Linked DNA regions of Alkalihalobacterium alkalinitrilicum. The protein of the gene in region 1 binds, or shares a complex with, the protein of each later gene. Links are inferred from orthologs where the notes say so. Each region holds a gene or a part of one and is shown on either strand. Other genes may lie near its edges.

Region 1 (4,438 bases):
AAACTTTAAATTTACGTTTGAATAATTACGGTAATTCGTTACTACAAGTTCTTTAATGTGCAAAGGGAAATCCCCCTCAAGATCTGGCCACTATTTTAAAAGTACCTACTGACGTTATTGTAATTTGATCATTATTAAATAATTTTTTTCCACGACGGTTTTCTAATTCATCATTGACAATGACTTCGTGTTCAGATAAAAACCACTTCGCCATACCACCCGTATCAATGACCCCAATTTCTTTAAGTAGTTTACCTAATGTTATAAATTCAGAATCAATTACGATTTCCTTAGGCATTAAGATCGCTCACTTTCTTTTCGTAAAAATTGAATTTTTTTTTTATAGTACAAAGTAAAACAGCAATTTTTCTGCTAATTGCTGTTATTCATCCGTTTACCTTTACTTTTTTATCAATAATTAAAGTTCATTATCTCTATTGTACTAAACTATTGCTAGAACGCCAATAGTTGGGCATGAACTTAATACAATCTACTCATACATATTTTTATTTTTTTAGTAAAAAGCTGCAGGCCATTGGCTTGCAGCTTTTTACTCTAATACGTACGGACTGGAGAAAATAAATGTAACGCTAAGTCATGCTCTGTTGGTCGAATAACGAAAGGACTCATTGCGCCAGTAAAAACAATATGAATTTCATCGCAATCAACAACTTTCAGCGCATCAATAACATTTTTCCCATTAAATGAGATCCTTAACTCCTCACCAGTTAACTGACTACTTTGTATCTTTTCCGTTACTTTCCCTATTTCAGGTGTAATGGAAGTAATTTCTATCTGATCATTTTCAAGTGTCTTTAAATTAATGACATTATTCTTTCCTTCTCTTGAAAGTAATAATGCCCTTTCTAATGTTTGTAAAAATGGTTTGGTTTTAATTTTAAAATCAGTTTTTGAATGTGTTGGAATCATATTTTTCGTTACAGGATACTTTCCATCCAACAATCGCGAAAAGAAGAGTAGATTTTTCAAACGAAACAAAACTTGGCTTTCTGTAACGACGACGTCAATTAATTCATCTGTATCTTCTAACACTTTACTTAACTCAATTAAACTTTTCCCTGGGATTACAACATTTTCAAAACTTAATTCCTGATTATTCGTTTCAACTTTTGCTTTCCTTAACGCTAATCGATGACTATCTGTTGCAGTACAGATCAATTCACCACTTTCGACCGTCAAGTTTACACCTGTCAACACCGGACGCGTTTCCTGAGTGGACACCGCAAACCCTGTTTGTCGAATAATGTTTTTTAATAAGTCTTGAGGAAGACGAAAAACGTGATGTTCCTCTACTTGCGGTAACCGTGGATATTCTTCAGGATCTAATCCATTTAAATTAAAAACAGCAGACCCTGACCGAATGGTTGTGGCAAATTGATCTTGTACCGTAATTTCAATTTGGTCTTCAGGTAATTTCTTTACGATTTCTGTGAAGTATTTTGCTTGAAGTACAATACTTCCTTCAGCTAAAACTTCAACAAGTACTTTTTCATTTTCTTCGCTTGGTATAAAGCTTTCAATTGAGATATCTGAATCACTACCAGTTAACGTAACGCCTTCTTTTGTAGCCACAATTTTAATACCTGTTAATATCGGAATCGTTGTTCGTGAAGATACAGCTTTAGATACATGTTGGACACTATGTACGAAGCGATCTCTATTTATAACAAATTGCATGATTTGATCACCTTTATATATATATTTTTTATTTAAAAAAAGTAGTAGTAATAGTAATAGGGCCTGTTAATATGTGGATAAATGGAAAATAACCGAGAGATACAGCCTATACACATGTGGATAATGTGTGTATAGGCTGTGATAAGTTATTCACAAAAGTCACAACCTAATTTCTAAGTTGCTCTATGATTTCTTGAACTTTTTGCTGAAATTCGTGATCAACTGCTAATAATTTAGATATTTTTTCATGAGCATGAATAACCGTTGTGTGATCACGCCCACCAAATTCACTACCAATCTTAGGTAGTGATGAATCTGTAAGTTCACGAGACAAATACATTGCAATTTGACGAGGGAAAGCAACGGATTTCGTCCGTTTTTTTGCTTTAAAATCATCTAATTTCACACTATAGTGTTCTCCAACTGTTTTTTGAATATCAATAATTGTAAGCACTTTTGGCTTAGAATTAGGAATAATATCTTTAAGTGCATCAGCTGCTAAGTCGGCATTCATATCTTGATTAATAAGGGAAGAATACGCGACAACCCGGATAAGAGCTCCCTCTAATTCACGAATATTTGTGTCGATTTGGTTGGCTATATAAAGCATGACTTCATTTGGAATATCTAAATTTTCAGCTTTTGCTTTTTTTCTTAAAATTGCAATTCTCGTTTCTAAATCAGGAGGTGTAATATCCGTAATTAATCCCCACTCAAAACGTGAGCGCAACCTGTCTTCTAATGTCGGAATTTCTTTCGGTGGACGGTCGCTCGAAATGACAATTTGTTTACTTTCTTCATGTAACGCATTGAATGTATGGAAAAACTCTTCTTGTGTTTGTTCTTTTCCTGCTAAAAATTGAATATCATCTATTAATAGGACATCGACATTTCGATATTTATTGCGAAAATGAACAGCTTTATTGTCACGTATGGAGTTAATAAACTCATTGGTAAATTTTTCAGAAGATAAATAGACTACTTTGGCATTTGGATTATGATCAATAACATAATGACCGATCGCATGCATTAAGTGTGTTTTCCCTAATCCAACTCCTCCATAGATAAATAAAGGGTTGTAAGCTTTTGCTGGTGCTTCAGCAACAGCCAAGGATGCTGCGTGTGCAAAGCGATTTCCAGACCCAATTACGAACGTATCAAACGTATACTTCGGATTTAACATACTTTTAGGGATATCACCATTAGATGGAAGCGGCTCTTTAGGTAACTTCTTTACTTCTTGTTCAATTAAAAAATCGTCCTCTAACTGATTTTTTGGAATAATAAATTTAACGTTCAAGCTAGATCCTGTAATATCTTCTAACGTTTCAGAGATAATACTAGAATAACGATTCTCTAGCCAATCTCTTGCAAATTCATTTGGTGCTGTAATGATGATCGTATCACTTTCAATATTATTAGCTTTCGTTGCCTTTAACCAAGTTTCAAAACTAGGCTTACTCACTTTGGCTTCCATAGCAGCTAGAGCTCGGTCCCATAAATCGTTTATGTTCTCCAATGATCGCTCCCTCCTTTTCTCTAGGGATTTGAATTCCGTTTCCAGAAATAATTAAATAAAAACTTGGTTATTATCCAAGTTTTTATAGGATAGTTTCCTTCCTCTACTGTACAAGCTTTGTATAATGCACTTTTTTGTAATTGTATAAGTATGCAATACACATATTATGTGGAGAAATGTATAATATAGTAGAAAAACGTCGTATATATAATTATAAACATCATGTGGACAAGATAATAAACAGGTTTTAATAACTGTCCACAATTTTATCCACACCCTGTGAATAAAATTTTAGTTTAAAAAATTATCCACGGGTGAAAACAAATATATAATAGCAAAAAATACAAGCTGTTGCAACGCTTTTATCACTTTATCCACAGTATACTAGTGCTTGTGTTTAAAAATTGTCCACAACACAAGATGATGTGTATAGTCTGTACATAGGTTTGAGGAGAAGTCAAAAAATGTCGATAAATGTTATCCACAAGCCGAAAATAGAATACGAATTTCAAATGATGGCTAGTTAATATAATTATTTGTAATACATTTGAAAGATTTAACAGGTGTAGAATTATAAAGGTACACTTGACAATTGGATGGTTAGTTCCTTATAATTTACAAGAATGTCTATGTTGAGTATATCCTCAGGGAGGTGTTATAGATGGGAAAACCAACGTTTCAACCAAATAACCGAAAGCGTAAGAAAGTTCACGGCTTCCGTGCACGCATGAGCACACCAAGCGGTCGTAAAGTTTTAGCTCGTCGTCGTCGTAAAGGGAGAAAAGTATTATCTGCATAGGCCACTGGAATCTTCAGTGGTCTTTTTCACTAAAAAGGATAATAATTAGTAGGGTTATTTCTTTTTTTGTAGAATAAGTATTTTTAGAATAAGTAATAGTTACTATTGATTGTTGGGGTGTAACGGATGAAGAAAGCTTTTCGAATTAAGAAAAATGAAGAGTTCTCAAAAGTATTTAATGAGGGGAAGTCCGTTGCTAACCGTCAATTTGTCTTGTATGCGCTTCATAAAGAGGGACAAAACCATTTTCGAATCGGGTTATCTGTAAGTAAACGAATTGGGAATGCCGTGATGCGAAACCGAATAAAACGAGCTATGCGTGAATGGTTTCATCAGTATGAAGACAAGCTATTGCAGGATAAAGATTATGTCGTTATCGCTCGTAACCCGACAGCAGAGATGGATTTTTTTGAGATGGAAAA
Region 2 (3,644 bases), 3.7 Mb from region 1 along the record:
TTGTCTTAAATGACTCTACATCCGCTTCTTCATGGCCGAATGCTTTCGTTACACGAATGCCCGTCATACTTTCTTGCACTTTATCATTAAGTTCCGAAAATGCTGCTTGTGCCCCTGCAAACCGTTTGTGTAATAAAGAGCCGTAATAACTCGTGGATAATGCCATAAAAGGCATTGGAATTAGGCAAATGAGCGTTAATTTCCAACTAATAGTAGCAGCCATTGTAATAATAACAAATCCACCCATAGTTAAAGAGTCGACTAAAGTGAGTACACCTGCTCCTGCTGTTTGTTCAATCGCCTTAATATCATTCGTCGAGTGCGCCATTAAATCACCTGTCCGACGCTTTTGATAGAACTTGCGCGACATATTTGTGAAATGCTCGTATAATTGATTACGTAACAACCGAGCCAACCTAATGGAAGCACCAAAAATCATAATTCTCCAAATATACCTTAATATATATGTAGCTATACCGATTAGGAGTAAGATGAGCCCCCATTGCATCAAGACTTCTCTAGTCAACGTCTTTTGTTCAATATGATCGACAATAATACCAACAATATAAGGTGGTAATAACGTTAAAAACGATACAACCATTAAAGTTAGAATTCCTAATCCATAACGACCCTTTTCTTTCTTAAAATACCACCATAAATCAATAAAGACCTTCATTATTTCCCTCATTTCTTTCTCTAAAGATAAGAAAAATATTAGTAATAGTACGAATGTTTCGAAAACCGAAACGACAAAATTATTTTAACAGAATGAAATGGATTAGGCTATAACTTTCCTTTCATATTTGCAATAAAAATGATCTGGCTTCCTAGTAAATATTATTTTGAAAATAAAGCACATTCAGGCGAAAGTCCACATGGAATTGCCAAAAAAAGCAAGAACAAAAAAACACCTCGGCTTGAGGTGCTTGTCCGTTTCATATTATTTATTTAGACGTTTGCTTTTGCATCGCCTTCATCATTTGATTAATTTTCTTTTGTGATGGATTTTGCCCCATTTGCATCATCATAACACGTAGCATTTGTTCATTAATAGGTGGGTTTTTTTTCAAATAGTTCATCATTGTTTTACGGGCAATAAAAAAGCCAATCGCAATTCCACCAATTAGGCACAATGTACCTACTAGGATATTAATCCACATAAAACTGCTTCCTCCTTCATGTTGAAAAACATTTCATCAATTTATTATAGAATGACTAGTACAATCTTACTTATTATAACGTAACCCACCTATGAATAAAAGACCTAAACCTAAAAACTTTATACGAGTTTTACTTGTTTAATGGGATTTAACCACCCATAACGATAAGTTGAAACATCTAAAGCAAAAAATGAAGGACTTAATTTTCTCATCACTTCAAAAAACATGGTCTCCGCCTCATAGGATCCTTCGCTAACTAAATGAATATAGTCAGGAAAAATAAACATTTGTGCCTTACTAAAAGGTTCACTAATTTGCAATCGATGAGTATGGTCAAAAAAGAAATAATCCGTACGATGTTTAAAAGAGGATAGAAGTCGATGTTGTAATTCAACCACTGGAATCGGATTTGAAATATATTTAATTTGTTTTTTGATAATCGCCTTATTTTCATCTGCTGCTCTAATTTCATCTAAGAATAAATGAAATAATTTTGACTCTTGTCCAAAGTAATGTTGGGAAACGTCTCCATTAATTAGGTAGATATCATATTTTCTCATTATAATCCCTCCACCATTTTAGACAAGTATAATATAAGGACGGAAAAATAATTGTCACTTTAATGGAGAACAAACCTTCTAATTTTGTCGATATAAGACATAAAAAAATGTAACTTAACTTCTTTACTGCCAATCTCTGAACAATTGCCTTAATTGTGGAATTTTACGAAACTGGGGATATGGTAAAGTTAATGAATTCTAAATGACTTATAAAAAGGAACCTTCTAAGAACAAAATCGCTAACGGGACTTTCACTCGCTACTCGTAATGTGCCGTTACATTCTGGACACTCTAATTCTACTTCTTCCCCTTCTACTAAATCATAGGAAAATTCACCAATAATAAACGGAGGAACCTGATCGATACAGCCACAATCAATACACTTAAATATTATGAACTCTTCTTTTTCACTTAAGTCAAGCTAGTCTCCAATGTCCTTAAATAAGTCATCTTCTTCTAGCTTTTGTTTATCCTGCTTTTTCTCGCTCATCACTTCTTCTCCTCCAATGTTTGATCATTTCAATTTCGTCCATATAATGATAGACCCAGCCATACTCCGAATGCCATATTCCTACTAGATCCATTTTCCCTTTACAGTGCGGACATTGAAGAGGATCAGTTTCAAAAGCTTCCATCATTCGTTGACGGTATGTTTTCTTTCTTCTCTTTTGTTCAAAGAGAAATTCAATCTGTTTCGTACGCATAAAGTTCCACACATTTATAATCTTTTTTGACTGCGTATTTTTTCGACGGCTGTACAGACCAAACCGTCCTACCATTCGAAAATGTTTTGGTGGTATATGTTGAATGAGCTCATAAATAAACCGATAAACAGACACTTTTTTATCGATCTTTTTGCCAGTCTGATGATCTTCGTACCAAAAGTGGACAGAGTTATAGTCATACTTTTCAATTCGATATTCGGCAATCGCTGGTCTAGCTAAATATCTCCCGATATATTTGGCAGCTCCTTTCGCATTCTTCATCTTTTTTACTGCATTCACATAAAAGCCATGAGGGTACCGTATGTATAGCTGATCAACTAACTGTTTAACATCGGCTCGATTTGGAAACCATTTCATCATTAAATCCATCAATAATTTTTGCCAAGACTTTCTCAAATAATTATAAGGAATGAAATCAATTGGAACCCATTCCTTCTCCTTATCAATTGCGCCCTCAGTAACCAATGCATGAATATGTGGGTTAAATTTCAGGTCTCTTCCGAATGTGTGAATAACAGTTATGACACCAACTTCTAACTGTCTTTTCTTATTTTTCTTCTTATACCAAAAATCAAATACTTGTGCTACTTCTTTAGCTAACTCATTTAATTTTTTACGATTTTTAAAGAACACCTGGCGAAGCTCTTTTGGTACAGTGAACACCATATGACGATGAGGGACATCTAATATACATTCCACTTGTTTTTCGGTCCATTCATCTGTATATTTCTTCCCACACCTGTGACAAAAACGACTCTTACATGTAAAACATACGAAAACAGGGTCTGGATTCCCTTCACACCCTAAACACTCGTACTTTGCATATCCCGTATCACTAGATCCACAACGCAGTTATTGTGTAGCTTCCAAAATCCATCAAAGTGATCCTTCAAAATTTGTTTAACAATACCTTGCTTCTTCACTGTACCGTTTCCTTCCCGATTTTTTTAATTCTATTTTACAACACACTTATCCACAGATTAAGATTTTTATAATTTCCTATACAACAATAGAAAAGAGACAGACTTATTATCCCTAAGTCCATCTCTTTCTGATCAGTAAAGAATTACTTTTGAAGCATTGCTTTTACACGAGCTACTACATTCTCAACAGTAAACCCGTACTCTTCCATAATTTTTTCTCCAGGTGCAGATGCTCCAAATCGATCGATTGCAATCACATCGCCATGATCACCTACA

Evidence for each region. The genes of interacting proteins can lie anywhere in the genome.
Region 2: the proteins of dnaA (region 1) and sirA are in contact, whole or in part, in a crystal structure (PDB 4TPS), measured with the Bacillus subtilis proteins. The link is inferred for Alkalihalobacterium alkalinitrilicum from one-to-one orthologs.

Annotation. Positions count from the first base shown.
Region 1 is NZ_KV917368.1:3,748,762-3,753,199, forward strand. Bases 1,042-3,846 are described here. They hold dnaA (chromosomal replication initiator protein DnaA), read right to left. Parts: upstream 3,218-3,846; coding sequence 1,865-3,217; downstream 1,042-1,864. Other genes in these bases: dnaN (DNA polymerase III subunit beta), read right to left, coding at 1,042-1,698. Also shown: DNA replication/repair protein RecF, read right to left, coding at 1-63; S4 domain-containing protein YaaA, read right to left, coding at 77-298; more of dnaN, read right to left, coding at 556-1,041; rpmH (50S ribosomal protein L34), read left to right, coding at 3,879-4,016; rnpA (ribonuclease P protein component), read left to right, coding at 4,143-4,438. UniProt on the Bacillus subtilis protein: Plays an essential role in the initiation and regulation of chromosomal replication. ATP-DnaA binds to the origin of replication (oriC) to initiate formation of the DNA replication initiation complex once per cell cycle.
Region 2 is NZ_KV917368.1:52,790-56,433, reverse strand. Bases 1-2,828 are described here. They hold sirA (sporulation inhibitor of replication protein SirA), read right to left. Parts: upstream 1,721-2,828; coding sequence 1,280-1,720; downstream 1-1,279. Other genes in these bases: BK574_RS28020 (IS91 family transposase), read right to left, coding at 2,188-2,828; BK574_RS00250 (YneF family protein), read right to left, coding at 945-1,160; BK574_RS00255 (ABC transporter transmembrane domain-containing protein), read right to left, coding at 1-676. Also shown: more of BK574_RS28020, read right to left, coding at 2,829-3,297; tkt (transketolase), read right to left, coding at 3,512-3,644. UniProt on the Bacillus subtilis protein: Inhibits DNA replication initiation during sporulation, preventing overinitiation and thus enforcing diploidy; probably the main regulator of sporulation replication initiation under Spo0A control.